DNA from 3 places in the Orrella dioscoreae genome. Region 1 is predicted to be linked to each of the others. Evidence: predicted binding sites of a transcription regulator. Region 1 holds the regulator's gene; each other region holds the start of a gene.
What was found. Region 1 encodes LexA, which represses DNA repair genes until DNA is damaged. Its sites were predicted from a motif close to ACTGTATNNNNATACAGT; they were not measured.

Region 1 (6,387 bases):
CTGCGGCAGCGAGACATTGGTCTGGTCCAGCATGGCGTCGATCTGGCCGCCCATGAGGTCGGCCATGGCCGGGCCCGTGCCCTTGTAGGGCACGAAGGTGTATTGCACCTTGACCACCGACGCGAGATGTTCGGCAGCCAGGTGGGAAGACGAGCCCACGCCCGCCGTGCCGAAGGTGAGCTTGCCCGGATCCTTGCGGGCCGCCTCGAACAGGTCGGTGGCCGTGCGGTAAGGCGAATTGGCGCCCACGAGCAAGGCCATGGGCGTGTCGGGGAAACGGAACACGGGAACGAAATCCTGGTTGGGGTCGTAGCGCAGCGACTTGAAGAGAGACGGCGCGGCCGCCATGGTCCCGATATGGCCCACGAACAGGGAGTAACCGTCAGCCCTGGCGCGCGCGACCTTTGCCGCGCCGATCGTGCCGCCGGCGCCGCCCAGGTTCTCCACCACGATCGATTGCCCCAGCGCGGCGGAAACCCGTTGCGCGACGTTCCTGGAGACTGCGTCGGTGGGGCCGCCTGCCGCAAAGGGCACGAGCCAGGTAATGGCCTTGGCGGGATAGGTTTCCTGCGCGGCAGCGGTGCCGATGCCGCATGCGGCCAGCGCGGCCAGGAGCAGGCGCTGGACGGTGGTGGTGGACGATGTCATGGTGTCTCTCCCGATATTGTTATGGCCTTGCTCGAAAAGGTGACCAAGGCATGTCCGCATATCGTATCGGCCACGAAACCTTTTAGAATCCCCGAATCCGGAACTTCTCAATACACGATTCGTGGCCGATCACCAGCCCTCGCTCGTCGACCTGCACCTGTTCACCGAAGTCATCCGCCTGGGCAGCTTCGCCCGCACGGCCGACGAATGGGGCATGTCGCCCTCCTACGTCAGCAAACGCATCGGCATCCTGGAACAGGATCTGGGCGTGCGGCTGCTGCATCGCACCTCGCGGCGCCTGAGCGCCACCGCGCAGGGCGAGCAGACCTACGAATGGGCCCGGGAAATCCTGGGAAATGTGCGCCAGTTACGCGACGCGCTGGCGGACGAAGTGTCGGAGCCCCGGGGCCGCTTGCGCGTCAGCTCCAGCTTCCGGCTGGGACGCAATCACGTCGCCCCCGCCATTTCGCTGCTGGCGAAGCGCTATCCCAAACTGGAGGTATCGCTGACGGTGCTGGACCGGCCGGTGGATCTGCTGGAAGAGGGGCTGGACCTGGACATTCGTATCGGCGGCGTGCCCGAGCCGCATCTGATTGCCCACCGTATCGCGCATAGCCACCGCCTGCTGTGCGCCGCGCCGTCCTACCTGGAAGCGCGCGGCATGCCGCAACAATTGGACGAACTGTGCCGCCATAGCTGCCTGGTCTTCCGCGAGCGTGACCAGCCCTTCGGGAATTGGCGGCTGGTCGGCCCCAAGGGCCTGGAGACGGTGAAGGTGACGGGCACGCTTTCCTCGAACAACAACGACATCATTCGCCAATGGGCGCTGGATGGCCACGGCATCGTGCGGCTGGCGGATTGGGATTGCGCGCTGAGCGTGCAGAAGGGAGAACTGGTTCCCGTGCTTCCCGCGTATCGCTGGCCTGCCGATATCTGGGCAGTCACGCCGGGCAGGCTGTCGGAGTCGGCCAAGATCGGCGTGTGCGTGCGCTTTCTGCGCGAACAGCTGGCCAACGGCCCTTACGCGCTGCGGCCGGCAGGCATCCCCATGCCCGGCCAGGCAGCCTCCGACAGCGCCCTGTGAGGGCGCGACGGGCTTGGCGCCAGCCGCTCCCGGCGGCCATCGCTTGCAATCCCCCTGCGCATGCCCCACAATCGAGCCTGTATACATATACAGTACGAGAAACATGGCCGCCAAGCTCACCGCCCGTCAGCAGGAAATCCTGGATCTCATCCGCCGCACGCTCGCGCAGACGGGCTTCCCGCCCACGCGCGCCGAGATTGCCCAGGCGCTGGGCTTTCGGTCGCCGAATGCCGCGGAAGACCATCTGAAGGCCTTGGCGCGCAAGGGGGCCATCGAGCTGACCGCCGGCGCCTCGCGCGGCATCCGGCTGCTCAACCAGGCGCCCGAGCCGGTGCAGGCCCTGCTGCCCCACCCGGCCCTGGCACAGATGCTGCTGCCGCTGGTTGGGCGCGTCGCGGCAGGCAGTCCCATCCTCGCCACCGAGCACGTCGAACGCGAGGTGGGCGTGGATCCCGGACTCTTCACGCAGACGCCGGACTACCTCCTCAAGGTGCGCGGGCTCAGCATGCGGGACGCCGGCATTCTGGATGGCGACCTGCTGGCGGTGAAGCGCACCCCGGAAGCGCGCAATGGCCAGATCGTGGTGGCGCGTCTCGATGACGACGTCACCGTCAAGCGCCTGCAGCGCAGCGGCTCGCGGATTGCGCTGCTGCCGGAAAATCCCGACTTCGCCCCCATCGAGATCCAGCCCGGGCAGGATTTCGTGCTCGAAGGCATTGCGGTCGGCCTGATCCGCACGCAACCGCTGCACTAGGCAACACACGCCGCGCACGCCGCCACGGCAGCCTAGTCGCGGTGACGATAACGGTCCAGGTCACGCCGTTCCCGCTTGGTGGGACGGCCGTGGCGGTCTTCCTCAGGCTCCGGCTGCCAGCGGCGCGCCTCTTCCCGCAACAGCCTTGCGGCAATGCTCTCGGTCGTTTCGTCGTACAGCAGGCGCGCCAGCGTGGCCGAGCCGCGCTTTTCCGCCAATCCCCGCACGATCACCACCCACTGCTGCTGGGCCTGCCCGGTGATGTCGATGCGGTCATCCCGCCGAACGATGCGCGCAGGCTTGGCCCTTGCGCCATTGACCAGCACCCTGCCCGCTTCGACCGCGGCGCTGGCCAGCGACCGGGTCTTGTAGAAACGCGCCGCCCATAACCACTTGTCGATACGCACGCCGTGGCGTTCGTCCTCCTGCACCATCCCGGCTCCTCGCCTGCTCTCAAATGAAAATCCCCGCCTTCCTCGCAAGAAGAAGGCAGGGATCGAATCGCCAGCCTTGGGCCGACGCCCAGGCCGGGATCAGTGCTTGATGACGGGGTCGGCGTCGGCCGGCTTGCCGGCAGCCACCACCGACTCGGCCTTGGCGGGCTCTTCCTCGGGCAGCGGCGTGGGCAGGCGTTCCAGCGCCTTTTCCAGCACCTTGTCGATCCAGCGCACCGGCACGATCTCGAGGTGGTTCTTGACGTTGTCCGGGATCTCGGCCAAGTCCTTCACGTTTTCCTCGGGGATCAGCACCGTCTTGATGCCGCCACGGTGGGCTGCCAGCAGCTTTTCCTTCAGGCCGCCGATGGCCAGCACCTCGCCACGGAGCGTGATTTCGCCGGTCATGGCGACGTCGGCGCGCACGGGGATCCTGGACAGCGCCGAGACGATGGCCGTCGTGATGGCGATACCCGCGGACGGACCGTCCTTGGGCGTGGCGCCTTCCGGCACGTGCACGTGCATGTCGTGCTTCTCGAACACGCTGTCGGCAAAACCCAGGCGGCGGGCGCGGGCCCGCACGACGCTGCGCGCAGCCTCGACCGACTCCTTCATGACGTCGCCCAGCGAACCCGTGCGCTGGATGACGCCCTTGCCGGGCATGTCGGCGACTTCGATGGTCAGCAGATCGCCGCCCACTTCCGTCCATGCCAGACCGGTGACCTGGCCGACCTGGTTTTCCTTTTCGGCCATGCCGAAGGAATAGCGGCGCACGCCCAGGTAGTCGTTCAGGTTGTCGGCGTTGACCTTGACCTGCACGACGGGCTCGGAGGCCTTCGCGCCGTCGGCCTGCGACTGCGTGAGCAGCTGCTTGACCACCTTGCGGCAGACCTTGCCGATTTCTCGCTCGAGCGCGCGCACGCCGGCTTCCCGGGTGTAGTAACGCACGATGTCGCGGATGGCCGATTCGTCGACAGCCAGTTCCTCGGGCTTCACGCCGTTGTTCTTCATCAGCTTGGGCAGCAGATGCTCGCGGGCGATGTGCACCTTCTCGTCCTCGGTGTAACCCGACAGACGGATGACTTCCATGCGGTCCAGCAGCGCCGGCGGAATGTTCAGCGTGTTGCTCGTTGCCACGAACATCACATCCGACAGGTCGAAGTCGACCTCGATGTAGTGGTCCTGGAAGGTGTGGTTCTGTTCCGGATCCAGCACCTCGAGCAGCGCCGACGCGGGATCGCCGCGGAAGTCCATGCCCAGCTTGTCGATCTCATCGAGCAGGAACAGCGGGTTGCGCACGGCCACCTTGGACATGTTCTGCAGGATCTTGCCGGGCATCGAACCGATGTAGGTGCGGCGATGGCCACGGATCTCGGCTTCGTCGCGCACGCCGCCCAGGGCCATGCGCACGAACTTGCGGTTCGTGGCCTTGGCGATGGACTGGCCGAGCGAGGTCTTGCCCACGCCGGGCGGGCCGACCAGGCACAGGATGGGCGCCTTGACCTTGTCCACGCGCTGCTGCACCGCGAGATACTCGAGGATGCGTTCCTTGACCTTCTCGAGGCCGTAGTGGTCGTCGTCCAGCACCTTCTCGGCGTTGGAGAGCGAGTTGTTGACCTTGCTCTTCTTCTTCCAGGGAAGATTGATGAGCGTGTCGATGTAGTTGCGCACGACGGTGGCTTCAGCCGACATGGGCGACATGAGCTTCAGCTTCTTGAGCTCGCCATCGGCCTTCTTCTTGGCCTCCTTGGGCAGGTGCGCGGCCAGGATCTTCTTTTCCAGTTCCTCGATGTCGGCGCCTTCCTCGCCTTCGCCCAGTTCCTTCTGGATGGCCTTGACCTGCTCGTTCAGGTAGTAGTCGCGCTGGCTCTTCTCCATCTGCTTCTTCACGCGGCCGCGGATGCGCTTCTCCACCTGGAGAATGTCGATCTCGGTTTCCAGCTGCGTGAGGAGCGCTTCCAGGCGGTCGGACGTGCCGAACACCTCGAGCATCTTCTGCTTTTCCTCGAGCTTGAGCGGCAGGTGCGCGGCGATGGTGTCAGCCAGGCGGCCAGCCTCGTCGATGCCGGCCAGCGAGGTCAGGATCTCGGGCGGGATCTTCTTGTTGAGCTTCACGTATTGCTCGAACTGGGCGACGATGGCGCGGCGCAGGGCCTCGGTCTCGGCGCCGAGCTGGGCTTCGGGCGCGATGGGCACGACTTCGCTGGTGAAGTGCGACTCGGCGTCGTCGATGCGGGTGATGCGGGCGCGTTGCGAACCCTCGACCAGCACCTTCACGGTGCCGTCGGGCAGCTTCAGCATCTGCAGGATGCCGGCCACGCAGCCGATTTCATAGACGTCTTCAGGCGTCGGGTCATCCTTGCCAGCCGACTTCTGGGCCACCAGCATGATGCTCTTGCCCGCCTCCATGGCGGCTTCAAGGGCGCGGATGGACCTGGGACGGCCAACGAACAAAGGAATGACCATGTGCGGGAACACGACGACGTCGCGCAGCGGCAGCAGCGGAAGCTCGATCGGTTCGGAGGGCAAGGTCTGGCTGGCAGACATATGGGCTTCCTTCAAGAGTTACGGCGTTTCGGCTGCGGACGGCTGAAAGATCTTTGACAGTTCAAGGGCCGCGAGCCGCTCATAGGTCCGATATGAAGACAATAGCCGAAAAATCAATAGTGGATCGGGATCCCTTCGACGCGCGGTGCCTCGAAAAGCGCCCGCGCCCCTCGGGAGAGGCTTTCCTCGGCAGTCCGTCTGGCCATTGTCCTTGGACGAGGGCCGCAAAAAACGAGCAACCCTGCGTGGCGCAGGGTTGCTCGTGTCTTGCTGGCGTCAAGTCCAGGGGAAGCCGCCGCGGGCAATCGGTGGATTACCCGGGTGGAAACCACCGGCAGATCAGGCCGCGGCGTCGCGGATTGCGCCGCGGTCGGGCTTGGCGGGGGCTTCCTTGGCTTCGTCCGCATAGATCAGCAGCGGCTTGCCGCTGCCTTCGATGGCGGTTTCGTCCACGACCACGCGCGAGATGTTGCCCTGCGAGGGCAGCTCGTACATGGTGTCCAGCAGCGAGGATTCCAGGATGGAGCGCAGGCCGCGGGCGCCGGTCTTGCGCTTGAGCGCCTTGCGGGCGATGGCGCGCAGGGCGGCGGGCCGCACGTCAAGCTCGGCGCCTTCCATGGCGAAGAGCTTCTGGAACTGCTTGAGCAGGGCGTTCTTGGGCTCGGTGAGGATGCTGACCAGCGCGTCCTCGTCCAGCTCGGCCAGCGTGGCGACCACCGGCAGGCGGCCGACCAGTTCGGGAATCAGGCCGAACTTGACCAGATCCTCGGGCTCGACTTCGGAGAACATCTGGCCCACCGAACGCTCGGACTTGGCGTTGACCGAGGCCGAGAAGCCGATGCCGGAACGCTCGGTGCGGTTGCGGATGACCTTTTCCAGTCCGTCGAAGGCGCCGCCCACGATGAACAGGATATTGGTGG
Region 2 (6,387 bases), 460 kb from region 1:
CTCCACGCGCCGGGCACGCGGGTCGTAGCCGTCGGCGCGGCCGCGCACCGTCAGGCCTGCATGGTTGGCCGACAAGGTGACCTCGTGTTCGACGTGCGCCGCGCGCCGGTGGGCGATGACGGCGTGGCCGGCCATGCCTTCCAGCGCTGTCGGCGCGGGCGTGAAGCGCGAGTCCAGGTCGCCCGCGCGCGCGGTGAAGTCGCACAGCGTGCGCACGGCCACTTCCAGCTTCATGCGCCCTGCTCCATGGCCGCCCATTGCACATGGCAGACCCGCACGGGCAGGCCGTGGCGTTGCGCGTAGTCGAGCCAGCGGATCTGGTTGTCCTGCAGGCGGTCGCCGGGCCCCTTGACCTCGATGAGTTCGTAGCGGCGCTCGGCCGGCCAGAAGCAGACGAGATCGGGCAGGCCCGAGCGGTTGGTCTTGATGTCGGCGAGCAGGCGCGCGAACCATCGTGCCAGGTGGCCGGCCGGGATGCAGTCCAGCGCGGTCTCGATGAGTTCGCGCGTGAGCAGTCCCCAGGACACGAAGGGGGACTGGATGCCGGCCTTGGCGTCGTAGCACGCCAGGATGCGGGCACGGTGTTCGCCGCTCTGCAGCAAGGCCAGGCAGGCGTCGAAGGCCCGGGCGCGGCGGGCATGGAAATCGGGTTCGTGCAGGTCGGCCGGGCCGCGCTGGAAGGGATGGAAGAACGCGCCTGCCACGGGCAGGAAGATGGCCTCCCAGCAGAGCAGCCCGAACAAGGAATTGATGAGCCCGTTTTCCACCCAGTGCACGCTGGCGCCATCGCGGGCGTAATGGTCGCGCACGACGCATTCGACGCGGGGCGCATCCGCCGGCCGCGTCAGGACCAGGGTGTCGGGGGCGGCGCCGTGCCGCTTGCCCCGGGGGACGGCGGCCAGCCCGGCCTGGCGGGCCAGGCGCGGCAGCATGCGCATGACGCCTTGCTGCTCGGCTTCATTGCCCGCCTCTGCTTCCGCAAGCACTGCCGTGGCCAGCGCGTGCGCCTCGGCATGGCGTTGCTGGCGCTCCAGCACGCGGATCAGGCGTTGGCGGGCGCCGGGGTACGTGCTGGCGCGATAGGCCTGCTCGGCCTCGGTCCAGTCGGCGCCGCGCTCGCAATGCTGGCCCAGCCGGAACAGCACCTTGGCTTGCCTGCGGGCAAGCCAGGGCACGGCCGTGGCGCAGGCAAGCACCTGTTCGCGCAGCGCCGGCGCGGGCACGGGCTCGGGGGCATCGAGACCGTCACGCAAGGCTTGCAGCGCCAGATAGACATCGACGTGGGCAGCCTGCTGGAAGGCGCGGGTGCTGGCATCGATCCGCACGGCTTCGTATTGGAAGACGCCCAGGTCGGCCAGCACGAACTCGGACCATTCCTGGTGGAGATTGCCGAAGAACATCAGCCGCAGGCGCTGGACCAGGGGGGCGATCTCGACGGACCAGATCGCCTCGCCGGGCGCCGCGCCCCAGGCGCTGCAAGGCTGGGCAGGCGGCGTGCCGAGGAACGTTTCCAGCCCGGCCAGCAGCTCCGCCTTGCGCAAGGTGGCGCGCAGGCCCGATTGGGGATAGCGCCGGGCGAGCGCGTCCTTGGTGTGCAGGCTTGCCCACGCCGGCCAGTCCAGCACCGGGTCGGCACGCAGCCAACCCAGCGCCAGCAGGGGCGCGGCCGCCGGCACCACCGGGCCGATTTCCTCGTAGTGCAGGCGGTCCGCGCGGTGCACCGTGGGCCGGCGCATGAGCAAGCGCACCAGCAAGGCCCGGGAAGCCTGGGGCAAGGCTGGAAACGCCTGCAGGAATGCGGTTTCCGCCGGGCCCAGCACATCCGCGTAACGCGTGCCCAGCCAGTCCAGCGCGCGCTGGAAGTTGTGCAGGTAGTAATAGCGGTGGGCGGGGAACATGCCTGGCGGACGCATTGCAGAAAACAAAACTGGATGTTTATCCAGTCCTCATCATAACCCTTGTCGGCGGCGGGGCACGCCCCGCCGAGGTAGAATCCTCCCGCCAGGCAACCTATACGCCCTGCCCTTCAAGGACGGCCTTGAACGCGCGTGCACCCGGGGACGGCCCCGTCCTTACAGGATGACGTTCATGGCCCCGCTTCCTCCCTCCCCCGCGCTTCCTTCCACCGATCCCCGCAACGCCCGCGCCACCTGGCTGCGCCTGGCATTGGCCTGGGCGATGGTGGCCGCCTTCACCGTATTCGGCCCCGCCTGGCTGGCCGCGCCCTTGACGCCGTGGGTGGCCCTGGCCGCCTTTCTGGCGCTGTTTCTCACCATCCTCGCGGCGTCCTTCGGCGTGGTGCACGAGGCCGACGGCCTGGCCCACCAGCTTGGCGAGCCGTATGGCACGCTGATCCTGACCCTGTCCATCGTGCTGATCGAGGTGGTCCTGATCGCCTCGGTGCTGCTGGGGCCGGGCGAATTCCCGACCATCGGCAGGGATTCGATCTTCGCCGTGATGATGATCATCGTGAACCTGGTCATGGGCATCTGCCTGGTGGCGGGCGGCCTGCGCCATGGCGAGCAGGAGTTCAACGCGCAGGGCGCCGGCGTGTATCTGTCGATGATCATGCTGCTGACGGCGGTGTCGCTGGTGCTGCCCAATTTCCTGGCGGGCGCGGGCGAATTCGATCGGCTGCAAGGCTGGGCTGTGGCGGCGCTGACGGGCGGGCTGTATGCCGTCTTCCTGTGGCTGCAGATGCGCGGCGAGCGCAGGCTCTTCATCCAGCCGCCCCTGGGGCAGATGGAAGTGCGGGTGGCGCGTCGCCCGGACGCAGCCCGCAGCGCGACAGGCGCGGCGGGACGCAGCGGCATCCTGCGTGGCACGCTGCTGCTGATCGGCATGATCGTGCCCATCGTGCTGCTGGCGCATCACCTGGCCATCGTGATCGACCATGGCGTGGTCACCGTGGGGGCGCCGGTGGCCTTGTCGGGCGTGCTGATCGCCATCATCGTCTTCACGCCCGAATCCATCACCGCGGTGAAGGCGGCGCTCAACAACGAGATGCAGCGGGCCGTGAACCTGTGCCTGGGCGCCTTCGTGTCGACAGTGGGCCTGACGGTGCCGGCGGTGCTGGTGATCGGCCTCGTCACGGGCAAGACGGTGACGATGGGCATTTCCGGCGTCGAGACGGTGCTGCTGGTGGCCACCGTCTGGCTGGCGACGCTGTCCTTCAAGGGCCAGCGCACCTCGGTACTGCAGGGCGTGATGCACCTGGGGCTGTTCGCGCTGTATGGCTTCCTGCTGTTCGGGGCCTGATTCCCCCAGGTTTCCCGCCCCGCCGCTATGATGGCGAAAAGTCAGCCGCCATAAAAAATGCCGCGGCAGCAAGGGGAATCATCATGATGTCGGGGTTGGGTTTTCTCGTCGCGGCCAGGCAGTGCGAGATCGACGAGCTGGAACAACTGGCCGGCACCATCGCGCTGGCGCAGGCGCTGGGCGAGCTGGTGCATCAATTGCAGCGCGAGCGCGGCCTGTCCAATCTGTTCGTGGGATCAGGCGGGGCCGGCTTCGGCCCGCAGTGCCTGGCGGCGCGCCAGGACACCGACCGCGCCATCGCCGCCGCGCGCGAACATTTCGACCCGTTGCCCGGCGCCACCGGGTATCCGGGCAGCCGCGCCCGGCTCTTCAGCCGCATCGCCTATGCCCTGCACGGCCTGGACGCGCTGGCGGGGCTGCGCCAGCGCCTGGACCAGCTTGCGCTGGACGTGGATGCGGTGACGGCGGCGTACTGCAAGCTGATCGCGAGCCTGCTGTCGGTGGTGTTCGATGCCACCGACAATGCCGCCGATCCCGAGGTGTCGCGGTTGTTGCTGGCGTACTTCAATTTCGTGCAGGGCAAGGAATATGCCGGACAGGAACGTGCCGCCGGCGCGGCCGCCTATGCCTCGGGGCGTTGCGACGCCCGCCGCCAGCAGCAACTGCTGACGCTCATCGACGCGCAGGAGGAATGCCTGCAGACCTTCGGCGGCTTTGCCGATGCGCGGGGCCTGGCCAGTTGGCAGGCCGCCCAGGACGGCTTGAGGCTGGCCGAACTGGAACGCCTGCGCCGCATCGTCTGTACGGCGCCGGCCGACGGCCGGCTGGACCCGGCGCTCAGCATGACGTGGTTCGAGCATTGCACGGCCCGCATCGACGCCATGAAACAGGTGGAGAACGCACTGGGCGAGCAGTTGCGCGAGCGCTGCGAGCAAAGCGTGGCCGCCGCGAGGCGTGACTTGCATGCGCACCAGGCGGTGCTGCAGAAACTGGTCAGCCAGGCGGATGCGCCCTCCCCGCCCGGCGAAGCCGCCGCGCCGCTGGCGGCATTCTTCGAGCGGGAGGAGCAGGCGGCCTCGGATGGTGCGGGCCGCGCGGGCGCGCCGGCTTACGGTCCGCGCATGGAACGCGAGATCCTGGCCATGCTGCGCGAGCAGGCCCGCCGCCTGCAGGCCACCAGCGACGAGCTGGCCACGGTGCGCGCGGCCTTGAACGAGCGCAAGGTGATCGAGCGCGCCAAGGGCTTGTTGATGGCGCACCGGCAACTGAGCGAGGAGGCCGCCTACCGGATGCTGCGCCAGACCGCCATGGAGCAGAACCGGCGGCTGGTGGACGTGGCGGAATCGGTGCTGGCCTTGTCCAGCTATCTGGGTGGACAGGCGCCCGCGGGACCCTAGCGTGGCCGGCGCAGGCGCGCGATCCAGACACCGCCGGCGATGACCACCGCCGCACCGGCCAGGGCGCCGGCTGACGGGCGTTCGCCAAACAGCAGCCAGCCGAATACCAGGCCAAAGACGATCCAGGTGTAGCGCAAGGGACCGATGACGGCGGCATCGCACAAGCGGAAGGCGCGCAGATTGCAAAGCATGGCCACCAGCGACAAGGGCCCCAGCGCCAGGAAGGCCGCGGTCATGCCGGCGCTCATGGGTGTCCAGTCCAGGGCGGCCACGGACAACAGCAGGACCGCCGCGATGAGATTCACGTACCAGAGCACCGTGAAGCTCGACTCGGAACGCGAGAGCGTCTTCAGCAGCAGGCTTTCGCAGGCGATGAAGAGCGCGCCCATGACCGCGACCAGCACCGGCACGAGCGATCCGCCCTGCGCGCTGGGCAGGCCTGCCTGGGCCACGACCACCCCCAGGGCGCCGGCCAGGCATAGCAATGACGCCAGCCACAGGCGCAGCGGCGGCCGTTCGTGCAGCAGCAGCACGGCCAGCGCCAGGGTGAACAGCCCGTCCAGCAGGCCCAGCGCGCTGGCCGAGGCAAGCGGCAGATGGGTGGCCGCATACATGGCCGCGGTCGTGCCGGCCGCGCCAGTGAAGGCGCGCAGCACATGCCGGCCCGGCCGCTGGGTGCGCAGCGACGCCACCTGCCCGCCGCGCGCCAGCCACCAGACGGCCAGCGTCAGGAACGCGCCCAGGTAGCGCATGGCCATGATCTGCAAGGCCGGCACCTGCCCGCCCGCGAGCTTCCCCGACGTGAAGATCAGCGTGAAGATGCCCACGGCCAGCACCGCCCAGCCCACGCCGGCGGCCGAATAGGTCATGGCGGGCGTCACGGCGGGCTTGGCGTGGGAAGGCATGGACAGGCGCAAAGGAAGAAGGCCCACAGCATAAACGGCGGGAGGCGTGCCGGTGCTGCCTCTTGGTGCGGCACTGCACCATTTTCAGGCCTGGGCTGCCGGCTGTGTGCACGGGATGGCCACCGCGCCGGTCCTTTGCCCCGTCTGCACGGCCTTCCGTATCGGTGTGGCACGGCTCTTGCTTGGGTAGGCATGCCAAGCCGCCAATGATGGTGTGCGTGGCACCGCGCAGGAACCGCCCGTGCCAGCCACTGGCGGGTTCCGCGCAACGGACAACGGCGTCCCTCGCGCGTCCCCGCTGGCAGGTCCAGCCACGGCGCGCGATGGGGCGCCGTTTTTTTTCGCCTTGGTGTTACCGGAGCCTTTCCATGAGCCAGCCTGTCATCCCCGAACTGCCGTCGTCCACTGGCATCGTCACGTCCGAGGCCGCCGCGCAGCGCCCCGAGCGCCGCCGCTTCCTGCTGCAGTCGGCCGCCGTGGGCGCCGCTGCCCTGCTGCCGGCGTTGGGACATCGCGGGGCGTATGCCGCGGGCTCGGACAAGCCGGAGAAGGAAGAGGTCAGGATCGGGTTCATTCCGCTGACCGACTGTGCCAGTGTGGTGATGGCGTCCGTGCTCGGCCTGGACAAGAAGTACGGCGTGAAGATCACCCCCAGCAAGGAAGCCAATTGGGCATCGGTGCGTGACAAGCTGCTCAATGGCGAGAACGATTTCAGCCACGTCCTGTACGGCATGCTGATGGGTTTGCAGGCGGGCATCGGCGGCCCGAAAAGCGACGTGGCGCTGCTCATGACCTTGAACCGCAATGGGCAGGCCATCTCGCTGTCG
Region 3 (6,387 bases), 850 kb from region 1:
CGCCGTCCCGGGCCAGGCTGGCTGCCCGGCCCAGGGCATGCGCGATGTCGCGCACGCAAGCCTCGTGCGCGGAGGCGTCGCCGCTGCGCAGCGCATAGGACGGATGCCAGGTGGCCACCAGCCAGCCTTGTTCGAGCGGGATGGCCTGGCCCAGGTGGTCTTTCAAGGCGGCATCCCTGCCCAGCACCGCCCGCAGCGCGGTTGCCCCCAGCGTCACGACGACAGCGGGCCGCAGACGCGCCAGTTCCGCATCCAGCCAGTGCGCACAGGCCTCGACCTCGCGTTGCGCGGGCGTCTTGTGCAGGCGCCGCTTGCCGCGCGGTTCCCACTTGAAGTGCTTCACGGCGTTGGTCAGATAGAGGCTGTCGCGCGCAACGCCCGCCCGGCGCAAGGCCTCGTCCAGCACCTGTCCGGCAGGACCGATGAAAGGCAGGCCCGCCAGGTCTTCGTGGTCGCCGGGCTGTTCGCCGATGACGACGATGCGCGCGGATGCCGGGCCGCTGCCGGGCACCGCCTGCGTGGTGTCGCGCCAGAGTTCGCAGCGCCGGCATTGGTCCAGCGACGTGGGGACCGGCCGTTGCGGTTGGGCGATGTGGGCCTCCACGGCAATGGGTTTGCCGGCCATGATGCCCACGCCGCTGGCCTGGCCCGTGCGCTGCGCGCCGTTGCGGGCATCGGCGATCATTTGGGGAATCAGCTCGCCTTCGGGCAGGCCCTTCCAGAAGCGCACGGGCATGCGCTGTTCGAGCGCCGTGGTGTTCAGGCGCGCGGGATTGAAGATGCTTTGGTAGTACGTGAGCCAGAGCGGTTCGATGGCGTCGTCGCGTGTGTCGGCCTGCCACGCGGCCGCGTCCGCTGGCGTGTCCGTCAGCCGCAATGCCTGGCCATCCCACAGCGCCGCGCCTTGCGGCGTGCCGATGCACCACGTGGATTTCCCCATGCGGTCGGCGAAATGCCCGGCGGCATAGGGCAGGACATCGTGCTCGGGTTCGTACCACGCCAGGTATTCGGGCGGGCTGGCCGCGCCCCGGCTGCGGAAGCGCACATAGGCGATCATGTCGTGCTTGGCCCGCCGCACCGCCTTGGCCATGGTGGCCAGGCGGGCGCCGTCCTGGTCGGCGGGCGAGGCCACGCTGCGGTCGCCTTGCTGCCAGCGCCACAGCACCTTGTAGAGAAACGCCCAGCGGTCGGCCGAGCGGAACAGGGCGGCGTCCTGCAGCAGCGCGGCGAGATCCCTGGAGATGCGCGGGCGAACGGAAGCGGGCATGGCGGCGCTGCCGGCGGTTTCGGCGGTTTCGGCGGGCGTGTCCAGGGGAAGCTGCAGCGCGGCGGGCGCCGAGGGCAGGCGCGAGACCCAGTTCAGGCTTTCTGGTGGCCAGTGGTGGGACAGTGCCTGCAGCGCCAGGCGCCGCCACTGTGGGTAGCCGCCGTCCACCACCAGCTCGGGCGTGACGGTTGGCATCACAGCAGCGACAGTTGCCGTGGCGCGGGCGTGTGCGCCAGCCGCAGCGCCTCGGAGGATGCCTCGCCCAGCCCTGGCCGATAGTCCTGCACCACGATGAACGGCTTCACCTTGTCCATGGCGCAGCGCAGGCGGATGAGGTCCTGATACCGGATGGCGCGCAGCCGGCGCAATTCGGCGAGGCGCGTGGCGTTGCGCATGCCGATGCCGGGCACGCGCGAGATCAGGTGCTGCGGGGCCCGATTCAGGTCGACGGGGAACTGGTCGCGGTGCGCCAGCGCCCACGCGTGCTTGGGGTCGATGTCCAGCGGCAGGGCGCCGCTGTCCTGGAACAGTTCCTCGGCGCGAAAACCGTAACCGCGCAACAGGAAATCGGCCTGGTACAGCCTGTGCTCGCGCAGCAGCGGGGGCGCCTTCGCGGGCAGGGCGGACGGGCTGTCGGGAATGGGGCTGAAGGCGGAGTAATAGACGCGCTTCAGGTGATAGGCGCCATACAGCGATTGGGCGGTCTGCAGCACGGTGCGGTCGTCCGCGTCGTCGGCGCCCACGATCATCTGCGTGCTCTGGCCCGCGGGCGCGCTGGGCTTGCGATTCTCGCGCGCGTCTTCCTGCGCCAGTCGGATGGACCCCATGGCGCGGCGGATGGTGTGGACGCTTTTCTCGGGCGCCAGCCGTTGCAGGCCGCCGTCGGTGGGCAGCTCGATGTTCACGCTGAGGCGGTCCGCATACTGGCCGGCCAGCGTGACGAGCCGCGGGTCGGCGTCAGGGATGGTCTTCAGGTGGATGTAGCCGCGGAACAGATGGTCTTCGCGCAAGGCGCGCGCCACTTCGACCAGCTGCTCCATGGTGTAGTCGGCGCTGCGGATGATGCCGGAACTGAGGAACAGGCCGTCGATGTAGTTGCGGCGGTAGAAGTCCAGCGTCAGGTCCACCACTTCCGTGGGGGCGAAGCGCGCGCGCGGCACGTTGCTGGAGCGGCGGTTGACGCAGTATTGGCAGTCGTAGAGGCAGAAATTGGTGAGCAGGATCTTCAGCAGCGACACGCAGCGCCCGTCGGGCGTGAAGCTGTGGCAGATGCCGGCGCCCGTGCTGGCGCCCAGGCCGTCGCGGCCGCGCGAGCTGCGCTTGGGCGCCGCGCTGCTGGCGCAGGAGGCGTCGTACTTGGCTGCGTCAGCCAGGATCTCGAGCTTGGTCTGCAATTCCATGGCCACATCATACTGTATAAATACACAGTATGATGTGGCCTGGGGGCAGCGGTGGGACGCGCCCTGAAGATGGGCTGGCGGGGCCAGCCCGTCCTGTGCCGCCTTACTGCACGGTCAGCATCACCGGCGTGGACAGCAGGGTATAGCCCTGTCCATCGCCCTGGTCATGCGTATGCAGGGCCAGCACCGTCGCCGTGCCCGTTCCCGTGAAGGTCAGGCTGCCATCGCCGTCCTGGGCATAGGGGGCGGTGCTTTCCACCACCACATAGCGCGTGGCCTTCAGCGGCTCGGTCTTGCGGTCCTGGCGCAGCAGCGTGCCGGCCAGCGCCAGCTGTCCCACTGGCACGGTCGCCTGCGCGGGCAGGTCCACGCGGGCGGCATAGCCGCCGAACCATTGCGCGTCGTCCGTCGTCAGGCCATAGGTGCCGGCGCGATAGTGCGCGCGCGCAATGGCTTCGTCGCGGTAGGTCCACGGCCAGAACGTCGTGCCGCGGTGCTTGGCCGCTTCCAGGATGGCGGGCGTGAGGTTGTTGTAGCTGGGGTTGAAGGTGGACGACAGCGCCTGCGTGTTGGCCAGGATCTGGCGCACGATGCGCTGGGTGTCCGTGCCGGTGGGGACACCGGTCAGGAAGCCGGCCGAGACTTCGGGCATCCGTTCGCGCAGGCGCTTCAATTGCGATTGCGAGAACGAGATGACCACCAGCTGGTCGCGCACGCCATGTGCATCCACCAGGGCATGCAGCGCATCCACGGCCTCGGGCTTGTTGGTCTTGATCTCGACGAAATGCGTGACCGGCTTGCCCTTGAACTCGTTGAAGAAGGCTTCCAGCGTAGGCACGGCGCGGCCGTTGGGCTTGGTGACCAGCGCCTGGATCTGCGCGTCGCTCATGGCCTCGAACTCGCCGGTGCTGGTGGTGGTGCGGTCGACCGTGCCGTCATGCATGATGTACAGCGTGCCATCGGTGCTGAGCTGGATGTCGGACTCGATGGTGTCTGCGCCTTCGTCATAGGCGCGGATGGCGCCTTCGAGGGTGTTCTCGTCTTCCAGGCCGGGAATGCCGCGGTGACCGACGATGCGCGGCTTGCGCAGCAGGGTGCCGTCGGGCAGCTTGCCCAGCAGGTCGGCATAGGTCTGCGCCTCGCCGGTGACGATGCCGTTCACGCCGCTGGCCAGCACCGTTGCCGCGCGCGCGGCCGTGCCGTCATCCACGGCAGCGGCCCACACGGTGATCAGCATGTCCTGCAGGTAGGCGACGGCATCACGGTCCAGCAGCGCGGGCGGCACCAGCGCGATCTTGCTGCCCGAACGGTTGGTCGCGTGCACGATGGACAGCAGTTCGTTGCGGGTGTTGCCCAGGCCGGCTTGGGTGAAGTCCAGCGCGGTGCGCAGGCGCGGCAGCAGCGCGCGCGCCTCGGTCAGCAACGCGGGGTCCGTCGATACCAGCGTCGCGTCGATGAGCCCGCGCGCGTCGGCGAAAGGCACGAGCGCTTTCGCGGTGGCGGCGTCGCCCAGGCGCAGCACCGGGATGGCGTGGCCAGGCTTGTCGAGGAAGGCGGCCAGCGTGCCCAGGCTCTCGCCATTTTCGGCATGCAGGTTCAGGCTCGCATCCAGCGTCATGATCTGGTTGCTGGCGATGCCGGCCTGCGCGGGGTCGCTGCCCACCAGCGTGGGGGCCAGCGACGCGCCGGTCTCGGGCTCGGTCACGGCGAAGATCTGGCCCAGCGGCGGCAGCGCCTCTTCCTGCGCCTTCACGGTGACGTGGTCCACGCGCAGCACGGCGCCGGTGGCCTGCAGGGCCAGGCCGCCCACGGGGCGCGTGTCATCGAGTTCGCCGTCATGCAGCAGCGTGCCGTCCAGGTACTGCCGCACGCGGTTGCCGTGCACGACGACGGTCGCCGTGTAAGTCTTGGCCGGATCGATGTTCTCGGAGAAGGGCGCCTTGTCCGTCACGTTCCATTGGCCGTCGGCGCGATGGGCAAGCTCGGTGCCGTTGTCGGCCGTGGCGTTCTGGCGCACCGCCATTTGCGTGTAGGGCTCGAGATTGGGCGTGTCCGACGTGCGGTACAGGAAGCCGACCCAGCGGCTGGTGTTCTTGGCCGAGTCGATCGTGAAACGTACGTCGATGCGGTAGTTGCCCTGCGTGGCCAGCGAGGCGGGCAGGGCGACAGCGGTGCCCACCGATTCGTTGGCCAGGCCATCGATGACCAGGCTGCCTGCCTGTTGCGAGGCGGCGTTGACCAGTCCCGTCACCTGCCGCCAGCCTTCGGGCAGCGCGGCGCCGGTGGCATCGTCGAAGCCTTCGTCCAGTAGGGTCGCGGGTTCGGCGGGGGGGGGGGCGCCGCCGGGTTCTTCGACGGGCGGCGAGGTGGGCGCATCATCGTCGGACGATGAGCAGGCGCCCAGCACGAGCGGGGTGGACAGGGCGAGGGCAAGGGCAAGGAGTCGGGGTGTCACGGGTGAGAGCCTGGGTGAGTGGGTGAAGAAGCGAGGAAAACGGCCACTCTAGGCAGGCAAGGTGTTGCGACTATTGCAAAATACATTTCATTTCATAGCGAAAGATTGCGTTGCCTGGGCGCGCGCTTACGGTATCGTGTGCGGCCACCCCTTCTTGACGGCTCGCGCCGATACCCCTTTACCGTGAGAACAGACAGCCGGCTTTCCCGCATGTTGCATGTGATCCTGCACATGGCCCGCGACGAGGCGCCCATGACCTCGGCGCAGATCGGCCTGATGCTGGGCACCAATGCGGCTGTCGTGCGGCGCACGATGGCCGGCCTGCGCGAGGCAGGTTATGTGCGGTCCGAGAAAGGGCACCACGGCGGCTGGCAACTGGCCTGCGACCTGATGCAGGTGACCTTGCTGGACGTGTATCACGCGGTCGGCGGACCGCGCATCTTCGCCATCGGGGCGGACAACCACAATCCGGATTGCGCGGTGGAGCAGGTGGTCAATGCCGCGCTGGCCGATGCGATGCGCGAAGCCGAAACCTTGCTGATCACGCGGCTGGGTGCCGTGTCGCTGGCGGATCTTGCCGCCGATTTCGACAGGCTGTGCGTCGCGCGCGGCGATGCCGGACCGGGGCATGCGCACGGCTGAGGCCGGTGCGCGTGATGCCCCGCTTCTTTCCCTGACGCATCGCGCCGGCGGCGCAAGCCGTCATCGGGACATGCCGGCATTTCATGTATCATTAAATGATTCATGAAATGGGCTGAGTGCCCGGCAAGGAGCTTTTCATGCGTTACGACGTCATCCTGATCGGCGGCAGCTACGCCGGCCTGTCCGCGGCGCTGCAACTGGCGCGGGCGCGCCGGCGCATCCTGGTGGTGGACGCGGGCCGGCGGCGCAATCGCGCGGTCAGCCATTCGCACGGGTTCCTGGCGCAGGACGGCATGCCGCCCGCCGAGATCGCCGAAACGGCGCGCATGCAGGTGCTGGCCTATCCCACGGTGGACTGGGTGCAGGGCGCGGTGGAAGACGTGGCGGGCCAGGCGGATGCCTTCACCGTGACGCTGAGCGACGGCACGACGCGCGAGGCGCGGCGGCTCATCGTGGCGGCGGGCGTCGAGGACGTGCTGCCTGTGTTGCCGGGGCTGGCCGAGCGTTGGGGCCGCCAGGTGTTCCACTGCCCGTATTGCCACGGCTATGAATTGGGCGGCACAGGCATCGGGGTGCTGGCTTCCAGCGACCTGGCCATGCACCAGGCGCTGATGCTGCCGGAC

Region 2: a site for LexA is predicted at 1,927-1,944, ahead of ODI_RS11705 (VRR-NUC domain-containing protein). Genes of this name have one in related genera too.
Region 3: a site for LexA is predicted at 2,679-2,696, ahead of ODI_RS13470 (putative DNA modification/repair radical SAM protein). Genes of this name have one in related genera too.

Annotation. Positions count from the first base shown of each region.
Region 1 covers NZ_LT907988.1:2,039,021-2,045,407, reverse strand. The annotation lists gene ODI_RS09575 (Bug family tripartite tricarboxylate transporter substrate binding protein) at 1-648, opposite strand, end outside; gene ODI_RS09570 (LysR substrate-binding domain-containing protein) at 770-1,732, shown strand; gene lexA (transcriptional repressor LexA) at 1,836-2,486, shown strand; gene ODI_RS09560 (RNA-binding S4 domain-containing protein) at 2,519-2,920, opposite strand; gene lon (endopeptidase La) at 3,020-5,467, opposite strand; gene clpX (ATP-dependent Clp protease ATP-binding subunit ClpX) at 5,807-6,387, opposite strand, start outside.
Region 2 covers NZ_LT907988.1:2,494,188-2,500,574, forward strand. The annotation lists gene ODI_RS11700 (ATP-dependent DNA helicase) at 1-234, opposite strand, end outside; gene ODI_RS11705 (VRR-NUC domain-containing protein) at 231-1,898, opposite strand; gene ODI_RS11710 (calcium:proton antiporter) at 2,089-3,258, shown strand; gene ODI_RS11715 (nitrate regulatory protein) at 3,342-4,655, shown strand; gene ODI_RS11720 (DMT family transporter) at 4,652-5,560, opposite strand; gene ODI_RS11725 (CmpA/NrtA family ABC transporter substrate-binding protein) at 5,929-6,387, shown strand, end outside.
Region 3 covers NZ_LT907988.1:2,886,218-2,892,604, reverse strand. The annotation lists gene ODI_RS13475 (UdgX family uracil-DNA binding protein) at 1-1,462, opposite strand, end outside; gene ODI_RS13470 (putative DNA modification/repair radical SAM protein) at 1,462-2,667, opposite strand; gene ODI_RS13465 (glycerophosphodiester phosphodiesterase family protein) at 2,771-5,122, opposite strand; gene ODI_RS13460 (Rrf2 family transcriptional regulator) at 5,306-5,764, shown strand; gene ODI_RS13455 (NAD(P)/FAD-dependent oxidoreductase) at 5,902-6,387, shown strand, end outside.